2 regions of the Vibrio gallaecicus genome follow, and region 1 is predicted to be linked to the other one. Evidence: riboswitches for the same ligand, from Rfam matches in the RefSeq annotation. Region 1 holds a riboswitch; the other holds the start of a gene.

Region 1 (8,058 bases):
GTGACGACATAATCCGTCTCGCCAGAAATAACCACGTTAGCACCGTATTCTGAAACCAAGCATTGCGCAGCTCCTAACGCTGCATCGCTGCTATCTAGGGCATCGACCCCTTTGCTTTGTGCTTGCTCGCCGGCAAGAGCAATAATCTCAGAGGCATTACCCCGAATAATGAGTTTATTCGCTAGTCGAGCGATAGTACGTGCGGTTTCAGTGCGAAGTGCGCTTGCACCGCAGCCAACTGGGTCGAGAATGACAGGTTTATTGTGTAGATTCGCTTGCTCAACAGCGTAGCTCATGCGAGGGATCCATACACTGTCTAGCGTACCAATGTTGATCACCAGTGCGCCTGAAAATGACATCATCTCTGCCATTTCTTGAGTGGAATGCGCCATGATAGGAGACGCACCAATTGCCAATAAGGCATTCGCAGTATTGTTCATTACTACGTAGTTCGTAATATTAACGACCAGTGGCTTTTGCTCTCGAACGGCACTAAGTGCTTGAGTAATTTTTTCGATTAACACGGCTAGTTCCTTATTCATGAATGGCTTGGCTGAGGGTGCTCGGATTGAGCCTGAGATTGGATAGGGTGAGACTGGCTGTTAATCGAACTCAGTATATTGAGCCCTTGCTGCCAAAAAGCCACTTCCATGCGAGTTGCGGTTTTAAAAATATGAACGATGTTTTGGCCACGTTCGCTATTAATATCAATATCCGCCAGTAGCTGGTTGAAGTATTCCGCGCCAGTTGCTACTCCTGATTGGAACTCTTCACCGCCATAAAGGTTTATCCAGCTTGCGTATGGGTTACCTTCCAGCACCGTAGTGTCACTTTCTATTAACGCTTTTCCAATGACCGCATAGCCGATTGAGCAAGGTGCTAAAGCCGCGTAAAGATCAACCAAGTCTCCCGTCATTCCCGCGTCTAATACATAGCGGGTATAAGCAACGGTACCGAAATCCTCAGGCTCATTTTCAAGATCACTTTCGGTTAAACCCCATTGCTCGCAGTAAGTCACATGATGGGCAATTTCAGAATCCAACAAAGCATGGACGCTAGGTAAAGCTCGGCGCATATCAGCCAATGTTTTTGCCTTATAAATAGCTAAGGCATAAGCACGCGCATACTGCTTCAGGAACAAAAAATCTTGCTTGAGATAATGTAAAAAACAAGGTTGTTCTAAGGTACCTTTCGCTAACTGAGTAACGAATGAATGCTCGGTATAGTCTTGCCAATCTTGTTCGCAAGCTTGAATTAAATCTTGGTATTTCATGGTGCTTTCCTAATCGAAGTAAGCACCGAGAGCCAGTTCTCGGTACTTATCCAGAATGATTTTATGAGTTCGGCTTAAATTATTGAGATCAGCTTAGTTAAACGTTGGTACGTAGCTTGACGCTTTAGGTAGAGATTTGATGATGCCTTTGTCATACATAAACTGTGCGTAGTCATCGTAACGTTTATGATCGACAGCCGACGGGCGCAAAGCGAAGCGAGTAAGTGTGTCGTTCCATGCACGTTTGTTGAGTTCGTTGTTCAGTGTGTCTGGCGAGTAAGCCACAAACTCTTTCCACGATTCTTGAGGGTGGTTGACGATGTAAGTCGTCGCTTGTTCTAGTGCTTTATTGAATGCTTGAATTGCTTTCGCATCATGTTTATCTGCATTGGCGACAAAAACCAATTCATCATACGCAGGCACGCCGTGCTCTTCAGGGAAGAAGGCTTTAGCTTTAAACCCTTCTAGTGCTAATTGGTTGGTTTCGAAGTTACGTAACCCGCCCCAAATAGCATCTACTTTTCCAGAAGCAAGAGATGAAGACAGCGCCCAGCCAATATTGATCGTTTCAACATCTTCAAATGCGACATTTTCTTGAGCAAGCATAGTGCCGATCGTCGCTTCTTCATTGCCTGCTATCGCGATACCAATTTTTTTACCTTTTAAGTCGGCTAATGAATCATTCTTGCCGTTATCTAGCACCATTAAAGTATTGAGTGGTGTTGCGATAAGTGTAGAAGCGCGAACCAGTGGTAAGCCTGCTGCCACATCCATGGTTAAGCTTGGTTGGTAAGTAACCGCAAGATCAACGCGACCTGCTGCAACCAGTTTGGCTGGGGTACTTGGATCCGCAGGCTCTTGTATCTCAACTTCGATGCCTTGATCTTTAAAGTAACCACGTTCATGCGCAATAACGATTGGACCATGGTTGGGGTTCACGAACCAATCAAGCATAAGTGTCATTGGCTTTTCAGCTGCTAACGCGTGACCTGAAGTAAGAGAAGTAAGCAGGGCGATAGCACTCATTAGCTTGGTTTTTAATAGCTTAGTTTTTAGTAAATTGGTCTTTAATGGCTTAGTCTTTAATAGATTAGTACTTTTCACTTTTGTCATTTCCTTTTGCATTATGGTTGTCTGTGAGACATGTTCTGAGTTTTTACTTTTAAGATTGCTCGCAGCTTGGGTTTATTATTGGTTTTCCCAAGGTATTGCTTTTTTTAGTATTTTGTCGGTGATGAAATAAAGCGAGATGGATAGCACCGCCAGAATGAATAGTGCGGCAAACATTTCATCAATGATCATTCGCGCATTCGCTTGTAGCATTAAATATCCGAGCCCAGCACTAGAGCCGACCCACTCGCCTACGACTGCGCCTATTGGGGCAATGACAACGGCGACACGTATCCCAGAGGCTAATGTTGGCAATGCTGCTGGCAATTGGATATGGCGGAGTAGTTGCCATTTAGATGCGCCCATGGTTTTAGCAAGGTCTAGGTAGCCATTTGGCGTATTTCTTAGTCCGTCATAACAACAAGTGGTGACAGGGAAGAAGATTATGATGGCTGCCATCACGACTTTAGAAGCCATGCCATAGCCTAGCCAAAGCATCAAAACTGGTGCGATAGCAAAAACAGGAATGGCTTGGCTAGCAATTAAGATGGGCAATAACCAGCGTTTGAGCGGCTCAAACATCAACATCTGCAACGCGAAAAATAGCCCCATAGAAAGCCCAAGCAGTAAGCCGAATATGATTTCTTGAGCGGTCACCCATGTGTGCTTGAGTAACACGTCATGGCGCTCTATGAGCTTTATCATGACTTCTAGCGGGGCTGGTAATATGAAGCTCGGCATGGCAAATGCCGTTACAACGAGCTGCCATAAACCTAACACCACGGTGCCACTTATCAGCAAACGTACCGCTGGGTGGGTGCCTTGTTTTTGGTTAAACGTCGTTTCAACTGATGCCGTATTCTGTAATGCGTTATTACTGGTTTGGTTACTCATAATCACGCTCCAGCTGATTGAGTATCGCCTGTTGGAGCTCTGCGCATTTCGCATCCAATATTCTAGGAGGACAAGTCGAAGGCACTGAAAGAGGGTGAGCATTAGCTGGAGTGCCTTGTAATACATACAAGTTATTTGCTAAACGGACCGCTTCTTGGGGATCATGAGTAATCAACACAACGGTTTTATCTTGAAGCAACTCACTGGCGAGAGTTTGTAACTTATGTCTGTTGACAGCATCAAGCGCTGAAAATGGCTCATCCATCAATACGACGGGTTTGTCTTGCATCAGCGTTCGAGCTAATGCAACGCGCTGGCGCATTCCACCAGAAAGTTGAGCAGGTTTTGCATCTGCGTAGTCAGCCAGCCCGACTGCTTTTAAGAGTGAGAGAGCCTTTGCTTGAACATTGTTAGCAGAAGTAGCCTGTTTTGAAATATCGTGTTTAGAAGCTGAATGCTTAGAAATAGAGCCGTTTGACTGAGTCATAAAACGCTCACTTAAACAGACGTTATCAATCACTGAAAGCCAAGGCAGTAGAAGATCTTGCTGCGCCATGTAGGCGATACGACCCTGCAAAGGCAGGGTATCTGAGGTAGACAGTGAGCCATTCCATTCGACTTTGTCTTCTAGCAAACCAGCTAAATAACGTAAGACGGTGGTTTTCCCGCAACCACTTCGACCAAGTAGTACTGTCCATTTCCCAGCTTCAAGGTGTAAATGCAGGTTAGCTAAGGTATCTACAGCACTATCTTGGTAACGCAAGCTGGCATTATTTATTTCAATACCGACCTTGCTTATCTCGACATCTACCTTGTTTATTTCAATACCGACTTTTAACTGGCTTGTATGGTCTACGTGCACTGGTTTCTTTGGCTGACATTCAGGTGCTTCCTGTATGTCAGCAGTATTAGCGGACATTAGCATGCCCTGCATAGAAGTGGTTTACTGGTCCATGCCCTTGCCCAACTTGTAGTTCATCCGCGTGAGCAATCGCTTCAGATATGTATTTTTTACCTAAATTTACCGCTTGGTTTAGTTCATTACCTTGAGCTAGAAAAGACGCAATAGCGGAAGAAAGGGTACAGCCAGTACCATGAGTGTTTTTGGTCGGGTAGCGCTTTGCACTGATTAGAGATGAGCTACTTGGTAGTATGAGCAAATCATTACTGTTTTCGTCTTTCTCTAAATGACCACCTTTCAGTAAAACCGCCTTTGCGCCTAATGCTCTTAACTCTTCAACCATGTCTTGCATGTCAGATTCGCTTTCAGGCACTGGTTTCCCTGTTAAAGCCGCACCTTCCGGTAGGTTCGGGGTGATAATATCCGCAAGTGGGATCAGCTCTGCTTTTAATGTACTGATGGCCGATTCTTTCAGCAGTAAATCACCGCTGGTCGCTACCATTACTGGGTCGATAACTAAATGTTTTGGTTGGTACTGCTTAATTTTTTCGGCAACAACTTTGATAATCTCAGAGTCTGCCAGCATGCCGACTTTGACAGCCACAATATTTAGATCGGTGAAAACAGCGTCTAACTGGCTTGCCACGTGTTCTAAGGGGATGGGGAAAATGGCAGATACGCCTTGAGTGTTTTGCGAAGTGATAGCTGTGATGACAGAGCAAGCGAAGCTGCCAGTTGCAGACATAGCTTTGATATCAGCTTGAATACCCGCGCCGCCGCCACTGTCTGAACCTGCGATGGTTAAAACGATCGGTGTCGTTAAATCTGAAATGGTATTTTGTGAAAGGTATTCTGAATGAAGCGATTGTATTGGTGATGTCATGATGGCTCCTACTGTCGAAAAGACGCAGGAGAACAGGCATAGATCGATGAAAGGCGTGCAGTGAGAACAATGAGTGAAGACCCTATTGAAGTACTACGCAGATCAATGCTTATAGTTCCCTACGCCAGTGCTAACTGAATCAGGTTCAACGGGTCTCGAATCACGATCTCAGCAAATTCAGATAACTGTATTTGCCCCCCGACTATTGAGCATAATCATAACAGTACTTCCTACCTTGGGGTACTGATTTTAGACAGCCTAAGTATATTATAAAGTCTTAAAGTAGATATTCTAAATGGGATGATAAGTTTTAATTTACGTTTGAGTTAAAGATAACCAATGGCGTTATGGATGTTTGAAAAAAGCACATCATTGACGATTTCATCTTTAATCATTTTTTGATTGTTCGCCAACTCAACATCTGAAGAGATCCTAAAGCGTTTCAGTTCTGAATCGATAAGGTTGTAGATATGAACCCCATTCGTTGTTGAACCATTCGTACTTTTAATTACAGACGAGCTATCAGACGAGATTGCCTCGAAATCAAAGCTATATGAAAGCGCATTTTTCCAGCTTTTTGAGTCGTCAGTGATATCAAAATTCAAGTTTTCGACATCATTGATTTTTGAACCGGTTGGATAGTACAACATAGCGTCGATACCGATTAGGTTATCTTCTATAAGGCTGCGGTTAACGGTGAGTTTGAGGGTTGAAAACTCACCACGAGCATTGGCTTCATTTTGTTCGTCAAACTCAGAATAATGGATAGAAAAATCTTCAGTGGTTGGGTCCCAATGACAACTTAAATTGTATGCTGTATCCGTAGCAATGGCATTGGTGTAATTGGTGTGGCAGATGCTAATAATGTGCGCATAATCAATGCCTAAATGTTCAGAAACGTCTTGATAAGTCTCTTTTAGTTTATTGTCTATCTGGGTTTCACTTAGTTTATTTTCTGGAAGTGAAGCCTTGCTTTGAACATCAACATCGTTACATGCAATAAGGGTAGGTAAGGCGCTAAGAGCCAGCAATTTTTTTAACTTTGGAGTTTTATTTAGCATTGGAGTCCAGGACGTAATTTTAAAGGCGATTTAGTAATGATTAATCAAATGACGTTTAAGCCATTGCGTTGCAACTCCGTTTGCCTTTAACTCTGGGGTGATAAGCTCAATTCTGAGTAAGTGCCCCTTTTCACTGATTTCCGATTCAATGATATCGATTCGTTCTTGATTTTCTAATGCGACTGATTTTGGAATGACTGCCCAGCCAATGTCATTTTCAACCAAGGTGATCACTGACTCCATATCACTAACATTCACTCTCTCGATATCCGGTAAATCTATGTATTTATGTTCAAGGTTATAGATACTAGAGCGTGAAACTTGTTTAAAACCAAACAAATCGGCATGCCCAACAGGTGTTTTGGTTAATGGATTACCCTTGGAGCAAATTAAGCAGGTTTCTATGTAGTCTATGGTTTGAAAACGTATACTTTTATCAAAGAACCAGCGTCCAGTCGCGAGCCCTACATCGACTTCATTTTTCTCAATAAGGTAAACAATATCTTGAGTCATTAACTGCCTGACCACTAATTCAACCGTTGGGAATGTTAGTTGGAAATCGACAATGAGTTGGCGCATCTTTTTAGTCATCAACCAATCATCAATAGCAAGCACAATCCGATCTTCAATGCCGGAAGATAAATGGTGGGCATGGCTGAGTAGCGTCGTTTCAGATGCGATCATGTTCTTCGCATGAAACAATAAGGCAGCACCTTCGTTAGTAATAGTTGGTTTATAACCACTACGATCGAACAATGATAAATTTAGGTCAATTTCTAAATCTGAGATGGCGTTACTAATCCAAGACTGAGCTTTGCCTTGTTTTTTGGCTGCTGCGGAAAAAGAGCCACATTCAGCTGCGTACACAAATGCTTTAATTTTATCGGTGTTCAAATGACTGTTAACCTTAATCGCGTTATACCATCAGTATTTGTGTAGATTATAGGCTAAAAATTGAGATTAAAAGATAGACACTATAACTATTTATTATAGTGTTCGATGTTGAGGGGCTTGGAGACATAAATTACATTGATTATTGTGTCTCAAAACTAACGTTGTGATGGCTCACTTTTGGTTTCAGGGTGTGCCACGAAAGGGACTTTTTTAATAAAGAGTTTTAGGGCTTGATAGTAAATACCAAACACAATTTTGAAGGTCATAGCAGGAATACTAAGCAAAGTATTCCATAAACTTTGCGACGAAATTGGTCTTTTGGATAGGGCTAATGTCGCATCGAATACCTTGCGTTCTATATTTTGGTCATTGGGCTTTCGGTTTTCAATATGGACTAATGTGCTATGCGCTGGCGGTTTAATTTTCCAGTGGTACATCATATTAAGATCCATGAAAGGTGACACATGAAAGTCCTTTTTTACTTTCATCTCTTTCGCCATATCAATTAAGTAATAGTGCCTTTGCCGCCAAGGAGTGTTACTGACTTCTGCCAGCATATACTGGCATTTTCCTGCTGAATCGTAACAAAAATAGCAATTTATAGGGCTAAAATAGAGCCCTAAGCAGCGGCACTGAACCAGCATTGTCACTCTGTTTGAAGTATCCCAAGTACCACCCAATAGTTTTACTTTATCTGATATTCTATCTTTTAAATTGCCGGGCTCGTTTCTAATGTAGTCGGATTCGACAAATCGAATTGGGTTAAACCACCTCAGCCCAAAAACAAGGCTACGCGATGAGGTTTTAGCCAACTCATCAAGATCAATACCCATCATGAACAGTTGATAGCTGAACTTATGGGTAATCTCACCGAAACGGCGGTGGCGTACATTGCCCCAATAGATGCCGCTGAACTCATCTTCGCTACGTGCTGAGTCAGAGTGTGTCGAGCTAGAGTGTGCTGAATTCGTTTTCATAAACCGAGACCAAAACGTTTAGTCACATCTAAAGCACTGCGTACACCGTCTTCATGAAAGCCGTT
Region 2 (8,058 bases), on a different replicon from region 1:
CAATAACAAGAACATGACTCTTCAGCAGTTTTTCTTGCCCACTCTCACCAAATTCAACTAAGGATACTTGCCTTTGATAACGAGTGAATTGCTCATCACTCAGCATGACTGATCTCCAAAGGTTGATGAACAAAAGTTGGTTTCTGGATTTCTTGGCGAGGGTTTTTATTGATCAGATCATCAAAAAAATTGACGACGTCTTTTGGCGAATCAGCCAAAGTTATCGCTCGAACCACAGCTAAACTAGATACACCACAGTCCCAGACTTCAGGTGCTGTATGTTGATCTATACCGCCAATGGCGACAGTCGGGTAACCCAATGTAGTTTGTGAATAAGGGATCGTATCAATCAACTGTTGATATAAACCTAAACGAACGAGACCTTGTGGCTTCGAGGGCATTTGCTTTGTAGTAGTTGGAAAGATATGACCAAGGGCAATATAGCTTGGGTTGATTTGTATAATCCGAAGTAACTCATAATAGCCATGTGTAGAAAGCCCCAGTCTAATTCCAGCCTCACTCAGCTGTAATAAGTTTGACTCTTCAATATCTTCCTGCCCCAAATGCACTCCGAATGCTTGGTGTTTAAGTGCCAGCTTCCAGTAGTCATTAATAAAGACTTGAGCCTGATACTTTTGACCCAGACAGATCGCTTGCTTGACTTGTTTTTCAAGATCGGCTTGATTCGGATTTTTTATTCTGAGCTGAATAGTTTTAACACCTAACTTCAGCAACGTTTCAATCCAACTTACGTCGTCTACTACGGGGTATAGCCCTAAGCTAGATTTAATCAGGCTTGGGAAAGTCAGCGGATTGTTCGAGTGCGCCCAACCAACATGTATTCCTAGCCTCTTATCTTCAAGAATAGGAACTGGGAATACGTCGAAACTATTTGGCCATGTTTCACGTGGAACATTAGAAGCTGCGTTAGCAATGACCAAAGCATCTTCAATGGGGAAATCTAAAGCGAGTAAAGTAACAAACCAAGATATATGTCTATAGGTATCTACGTCATTCGGTTTTCTAGATGTATGAATAGCTCGGTTACCATCAAGAGTCGACCATATATCCAGTCTTCTATCCGTATCTTTCAAGCCAACAAAAATACTTTGCTCACTTGAACTTAGACGCTCTAATAACACATCAAAGGGTATTGTTTGATTGTACTCAAGGACAAAATCTTCTACGGAGCGATTAAGCTCAAATCCACCGTCATTGAATCCAATGTTAGTGGTGCTATCTTCTTCAACTAAAGAGAAATACGGAGTTGGACTTACACCCAACTCAACATGATTAATTGCAAAGTCTTGTTGCTTCGCAATTAATAAACAGTGTTGTATCTCTCCCGTTAGCTCAACAATTTGAGTAGGGATTAATATTTTCACTGTGATTAGTCCTCTAGCTGAGCCTCTTTGTCGGAAACTGCGAGATGGTATAGCTCAGATCCTGTCTCTCTAAATTCCTGCGATTTTTTACGCATACCTTTTAGTGGGTTATCCAGCATTTTGATTTCAATCGCTTGATCAGCCGCTACTTGCTTTGAATCTTTTGCATACTCACGAACTTCTTGAGATATCTTCATTGAGCAGAATTTAGGACCACACATAGAGCAAAAGTGCGCAACTTTACCAGACTCTTGAGGTAAGGTTTCATCATGGAATGCTCTTGCCGTATCAGGGTCTAGACCTAAGTTAAACTGGTCCTCCCAACGGAATTCAAAGCGTGCTTTTGATAGTGCATTATCACGAATCTGTGCTCCTGGGTGGCCTTTTGCTAAGTCTGCAGCATGTGCAGCAAGCTTATATGTAATCAAACCCGTCTTCACATCTTCTTTATTTGGTAGCCCTAAGTGCTCTTTCGGTGTTACATAGCAAAGCATCGCACAGCCGTACCAACCAATCATTGCAGCACCAATACCAGAGGTAATATGATCGTAGCCTGGGGCAATATCAGTAGTAAGTGGACCTAGCGTATAGAATGGAGCTTCATGACAATGCTCTAACTGCTCATCCATATTCTCTTTAATCAGATGCATTGGAACATGACCAGGACCTTCAATGATCACTTGAACATCATACTCCCAAGCCACCTTAGTTAACTCACCTAAAGTACGTAACTCTGAGAATTGAGCCTCATCATTGGCATCTGCAATAGAGCCTGGGCGTAAACCATCACCTAATGACAGAGCAACATCGTACTTTGCACAGATTTCACAGATTTCACGGAAATGGGTATAAAGGAAGCTTTCTTGGTGGTGAGCAAGACACCATTTCGCAATAATAGAACCGCCACGAGAGACAATACCTGTCACACGCTTAGCAGTCATTGGAACATAGCGCAGTAGTAAGCCAGCGTGAATAGTAAAGTAGTCAACACCCTGCTCTGCTTGTTCAATCAGCGTATCACGCATGACTTCCCAATTAAGATCTTCAGCAACGCCATTAACTTTTTCAAGGGCCTGGTACATTGGAACGGTACCAATCGGCACAGGGCTGTTACGTAGTATCCATTCTCGAGTTTCGTGAATATTACGTCCAGTAGACAGATCCATCACAGTGTCGCCGCCCCAACGAGTTGACCATACTAACTTCTCAACTTCCTCTTCAATTGAGGAGCTCACTGAAGAGTTACCAATATTAGCATTCACTTTCACTAGGAAGTTTCGACCAATGATCATTGGCTCTGATTCAGGGTGGTTAATATTTGAAGGGATAATAGCTCGTCCTTCAGCAACTTCTTTTCGAACAAACTCAGGGGTAATTTCTTTAGGTAGATTGGCACCAAAACTGTGTCCAGGATGTTGATGGTTTAGCTGTTCATCTGCAAACTTTTGACGCCCCATATTCTCACGAATGGCAATGTATTCCATTTCAGGAGTAATGATACCTTGTCGAGCATAGTGCAACTGTGTAACACAACTACCTTCAGTAGCACGCCTAATACGTGGTAGATTTCCATAACGTAGGTCATCGAGAGTCTCATCCTCTAACCTCTCCTTCGTATATACAGAACTTACGTCATCAAGTAATTCAGTATCGCTTCTTTCCTCAATCCAATTCTCTCTTAGCTTAGAAAGACCGCTGTAAAGGTCGATATCATGACTTGGATCGGTGTAAAAGCCTGAGGTGTCATAAACTTGAATAGGCTCATTAGGCTCAAATATAGGGGCATCTTTAGTACCTCCGACTAAGCTGTCAGCCAAAGATATTTCACGAACAGGTACTTGGATATCTGGGCGTGAACCTTCAATATAAGTTTTATTAGAGTTTGGGTAGGGTTGTACTGAAAGTGAATCAATAAATTGCTTCGCTTCCAATCTTGATTGTTTACGGCTCGACATAGCATTCTTCCTTGTTTGTTTTTTAAAACAAATATTTATTTTGGATAAAAATGCTTGGCGGATTAGATGCTACAAGAGGGATCACGCGCCTATAATTCAGCTGTGATCTAAGGATAGATTGACTAGAAACTAGTTAGATATCTACTCTTGTTCCCTTCGCAGGTATTAGCCTGATCAGGTTCAACGGATCCCGTATTAACGGTCTCAGCCATATGGCACTCCGACAAGTGATATCGAGTATATAAAATCAACTTAGATAAACCAAGCGACCTGTTAGATTTGTTGTAACTAAAGTTAAGATTTAATTAAAAGCTGGAAGCCAATCCATGCTGCGGAGATACTTAATACGACATTAAGTAAAACATTCAGACCCATCTTAAAAAAAGCGCCCTGCTGCATCAGTAATACATTATCCATAGAGAAGGTTGAAAAGGTAGTTAATGCACCAAGGAAACCTAAACCGATAATCTGTCGCCACGGTTCTGTAGCAAGTAGCTCATTTTCAAATGCAGCGATTAATAACCCCATGATAAACGAGCCAATAACATTAACCGTTAAAGTTCCGTATGGAAAACCTCGCCCAAATAATGCGACGCAAAGTTCTGATATTAGATAGCGTGAGCATGCACCAAATGCACCACCCACAGCGATAAAGCCCAAAATTGATAATTGTCCCATAGCTCCCCCCATTAAATTACTTGCTACATTCTAGCTTTTAGCTAAATAAAATCGAGTAAACAACATAAGATTATTCAGATAATTTAAAAAGTTACAGCTGTCACGTTAATCGTAGTTTCAGTAATAAGTAAGTTTCTTGATCAAGGAGTTGGATCCAGCTGGCGAGTAAAACGGAATGGATGAGTATTAAGATAGGAATCAACTATTTTCTTCCATATAGAAAAAAAGCTCATACTGAAAAGTATGAGCTTTTTTAATATGGCAGGGGTGGAGAGATTCGAACTCCCAACACGCGGATTTGGAATCCGCTGCTCTGCCAATTGGAGCTACACCCCTAAAATTTTTCTAACATAAGTTAGATTCGAAAAAAGCCTTGCATGTAGCAAGGCTTTTTCCTAAATAGTGGCGGAGTGGACGGGACTCGAACCCGCGACCCCCGGCGTGACAGGCCGGTATTCTAACCAACTGAACTACCACTCCGCAGTGGTCAACTCACTAAGTGAGCGTCCATATCTCCAGGTTGGTCAACCTAAAGATTATAATTTAAAGCCTGGCGATGTCCTACTCTCACATGGGGAAGCCCCACACTACCATCGGCGCTATTGTGTTTCACTTCTGAGTTCGGCATGGGATCAGGTGGGTCCACAATGCTATGGTCGCCAAGCAAATTTTGCTTTTACTTCCAGTTTTAAAAACTGAAGGCAAAATAATCTGGAAAGCTGTTTTTGTTCTCTTCAAACTCATTCAAGGTCTGGTATTTCTATGAGTCCACAAAACCCCTTGGGTGTTGTATGGTTAAGCCTCACGGGCAATTAGTACAGGTTAGCTCAATGCCTCGCAGCACTTACACACCCTGCCTATCAACGTCGTAGTCTACGACAACCCTTAAGGACGCTTAAAGCGTCAGGGAAAACTCATCTCAAGGCTCGCTTCGCGCTTAGATGCTTTCAGCGCTTATCGATTCCGAACTTAGCTACCGGGCAATGCCATTGGCATGACAACCCGAACACCAGAGGTTCGTCCACTCCGGTCCTCTCGTACTAGGAGCAGCCCCTTTCAATTTTCCAACGCCCACGGCAGATAGGGACCGAACTGTCTCACGACGTTCTAAACCCAGCTCGCGTACCACTTTAAATGGCGAACAGCCATACCCTTGGGACCGACTTCAGCCCCAGGATGTGATGAGCCGACATCGAGGTGCCAAACACCGCCGTCGATATGAACTCTTGGGCGGTATCAGCCTGTTATCCCCGGAGTACCTTTTATCCGTTGAGCGATGGCCCTTCCATTCAGAACCACCGGATCACTATGACCTGCTTTCGCACCTGCTCGAATTGTCATTCTCGCAGTCAAGCGGGCTTATGCCATTGCACTAACCACACGATGTCCAACCGTGTTTAGCCCACCTTCGTGCTCCTCCGTTACTCTTTGGGAGGAGACCGCCCCAGTCAAACTACCCACCAGGCACTGTCCGTAATCCCGATTCAGGGACCGACGTTAGAACATCAAGCATACAAGGGTGGTATTTCAAGGACGACTCCATCACATCTAGCGACGCAATTTCATAGTCTCCCACCTATCCTACACATGTAGGGTCAATGTTCAGTGCCAAGCTGTAGTAAAGGTTCACGGGGTCTTTCCGTCTAGCCGCGGGTACACTGCATCTTCACAGCGATTTCAATTTCACTGAGTCTCGGGTGGAGACAGCGTGGCCATCATTACGCCATTCGTGCAGGTCGGAACTTACCCGACAAGGAATTTCGCTACCTTAGGACCGTTATAGTTACGGCCGCCGTTTACCGGGGCTTCGATCAAGAGCTTCGACCGAAGTCTAACCCCATCAATTAACCTTCCGGCACCGGGCAGGCGTCACACCGTATACGTCATCTTACGATTTTGCACAGTGCTGTGTTTTTAATAAACAGTTGCAGCCACCTGGTATCTGCGACTCTCGTCTGCTCCATCCGCAAGGGACTTCACTGATAAGAGCGTACCTTCTCCCGAAGTTACGGTACCATTTTGCCTAGTTCCTTCACCCGAGTTCTCTCAAGCGCCTTGGTATTCTCTACCCGACCACCTGTGTCGGTTTGGGGTACGATTTCTTATAATCTGAAGCTTAGAGGCTTTTCCTGGAAGTATGGCATCAATGACTTCACTACCGTAGTAGCTCGACATCGTATCTCAGCGTTAATGAAAGTCCGGATTTACCTAAACTTTCCGCCTACGTACTTGGACCTGGACAACCGTCGCCAGGCTCACCTAGCCTTCTCCGTCCCCCCATCGCAATTATAAGAAGTACAGGAATATTAACCTGTTTCCCATCGACTACGCCTTTCGGCCTCGCCTTAGGAGTCGACTTACCCTGCCCCGATTAACGTTGGACAGGAACCCTTGGTCTTCCGGCGAGGGAGTTTTTCACTCCCTTTATCGTTACTCATGTCAGCATTCGCACTTCTGATACCTCCAGCAGCCCTTACAGACCACCTTCAACGGCTTACAGAACGCTCCCCTACCCCACATACCCTAAGGTACGTAGCCGCAGCTTCGGTGTATAGCTTAGCCCCGTTACATCTTCCGCGCAGGCCGACTCGACCAGTGAGCTATTACGCTTTCTTTAAATGATGGCTGCTTCTAAGCCAACATCCTGGCTGTCTGAGCCTTCCCACATCGTTTCCCACTTAGCTATACTTTGGGACCTTAGCTGGCGGTCTGGGTTGTTTCCCTCTCCACGACGGACGTTAGCACCCGCCGTGTGTCTCCCGGATAGTACTTACTGGTATTCGGAGTTTGCAAAGGGTTGGTAAGTCGGGATGACCCCCTAGCCTTAACAGTGCTCTACCCCCAGTAGTATTCGTCCGAGGCGCTACCTAAATAGCTTTCGGGGAGAACCAGCTATCTCCAGGTTTGATTGGCCTTTCACCCCTAGCCACAAGTCATCCGCTAATTTTTCAACATTAGTCGGTTCGGTCCTCCAGTTGATGTTACTCAACCTTCAACCTGCCCATGGCTAGATCACCTGGTTTCGGGTCTAATCCTAGCAACTGTACGCCCAGTTAAGACTCGGTTTCCCTACGGCTCCCCTAAACGGTTAACCTTGCTACTAAAATTAAGTCGCTGACCCATTATACAAAAGGTACGCAGTCACACCACGAAGGTGCTCCTACTGCTTGTACGTACACGGTTTCAGGTTCTATTTCACTCCCCTCACAGGGGTTCTTTTCGCCTTTCCCTCACGGTACTGGTTCACTATCGGTCAGTCAGTAGTATTTAGCCTTGGAGGATGGTCCCCCCATATTCAGACAGGATATCACGTGTCCCGCCCTACTCGATTTCACTGATTATGATGCGTCGGTTACGGGGCTATCACCCTTTGTTGCGACACTTTCCAGAGTCTTCACCTGCATCATTAAAAGCTTAAGGGCTAATCCAATTTCGCTCGCCGCTACTTTCGGAATCTCGGTTGATTTCTCTTCCTCGGGGTACTTAGATGTTTCAGTTCCCCCGGTTTGCCTCCTGTTGCTATGTATTCACAACAGGATACTTACTTATGTAAGTGGGTTTCCCCATTCAGGAATCCCAGACTCAAAAGGTTATTACTACCTAATCTGGGCTTATCGCAAGTTATTACGCCTTTCATCGCCTCTGACTGCCAAGGCATCCACCGTGTACGCTTAGTCACTTAACCATACAACCCGAAAGGGTCTTGTGTATGGCAACTAACCAAGGTTTTGGTTGTCATCAAGAAGGGTTAATTCTTGATAACTGTTTGCCGGACTCAATTGTGAATCAAACTAGGTTTGATTCGAATACAAGACACTTGAATGTGTTTGTTGTGTTTATCTAGTTAAAGATAAACATTGAGAACTTTTAAATTTGATTGAATTACTCGTAAGTAATCAATCAGTCAGCTTTCCAAATTGTTAAAGAGCATGAGACTTTAAGAACCAGTGTTCTAAAATTCACATTTTCTAAAGACTCTCAGAATCAAACATACCAACCAACGACAAATGAAGTGGTTTGGATATGAATATAACCAAGAA

Evidence for each region. Region 1 has a riboswitch for thiamine pyrophosphate ahead of thiD (bifunctional hydroxymethylpyrimidine kinase/phosphomethylpyrimidine kinase). Riboswitches for the same ligand answer to the same signal wherever they lie in the genome.
Region 2: another riboswitch for thiamine pyrophosphate. It lies ahead of thiC (phosphomethylpyrimidine synthase ThiC); the one in region 1 lies ahead of thiD (bifunctional hydroxymethylpyrimidine kinase/phosphomethylpyrimidine kinase).

The regions. Positions count from the first base shown of each region.
Region 1 covers NZ_AP025491.1:1,561,831-1,569,888, reverse strand. Annotated here, with positions in the region: gene thiM (hydroxyethylthiazole kinase) at 1-524, opposite strand, end outside; gene tenA (thiaminase II) at 539-1,273, opposite strand; gene OCU78_RS21850 (ABC transporter substrate-binding protein) at 1,367-2,299, opposite strand; gene OCU78_RS21845 (ABC transporter permease) at 2,462-3,277, opposite strand; gene OCU78_RS21840 (ABC transporter ATP-binding protein) at 3,270-4,196, opposite strand; gene thiD (bifunctional hydroxymethylpyrimidine kinase/phosphomethylpyrimidine kinase) at 4,186-5,061, opposite strand; TPP riboswitch at 5,161-5,272, opposite strand; gene OCU78_RS21830 (hypothetical protein) at 5,388-6,122, opposite strand; gene OCU78_RS21825 (LysR family transcriptional regulator) at 6,153-7,016, opposite strand; gene OCU78_RS21820 (DUF1365 domain-containing protein) at 7,172-7,993, opposite strand; gene OCU78_RS21815 (NAD(P)/FAD-dependent oxidoreductase) at 7,990-8,058, opposite strand, start outside.
Region 2 covers NZ_AP025490.1:3,226,886-3,234,943, forward strand. Annotated here, with positions in the region: gene OCU78_RS14205 (HesA/MoeB/ThiF family protein) at 1-106, opposite strand, end outside; gene OCU78_RS14210 (thiamine phosphate synthase) at 96-1,391, opposite strand; gene thiC (phosphomethylpyrimidine synthase ThiC) at 1,391-3,340, opposite strand; TPP riboswitch at 3,475-3,573, opposite strand; gene crcB (fluoride efflux transporter CrcB) at 3,635-4,018, opposite strand; tRNA gene OCU78_RS14225 (tRNA-Trp) at 4,278-4,354, opposite strand; tRNA gene OCU78_RS14230 (tRNA-Asp) at 4,422-4,498, opposite strand; rRNA gene rrf (5S ribosomal RNA) at 4,567-4,682, opposite strand; rRNA gene OCU78_RS14240 (23S ribosomal RNA) at 4,810-7,703, opposite strand; gene OCU78_RS14245 (hypothetical protein) at 7,728-7,862, shown strand.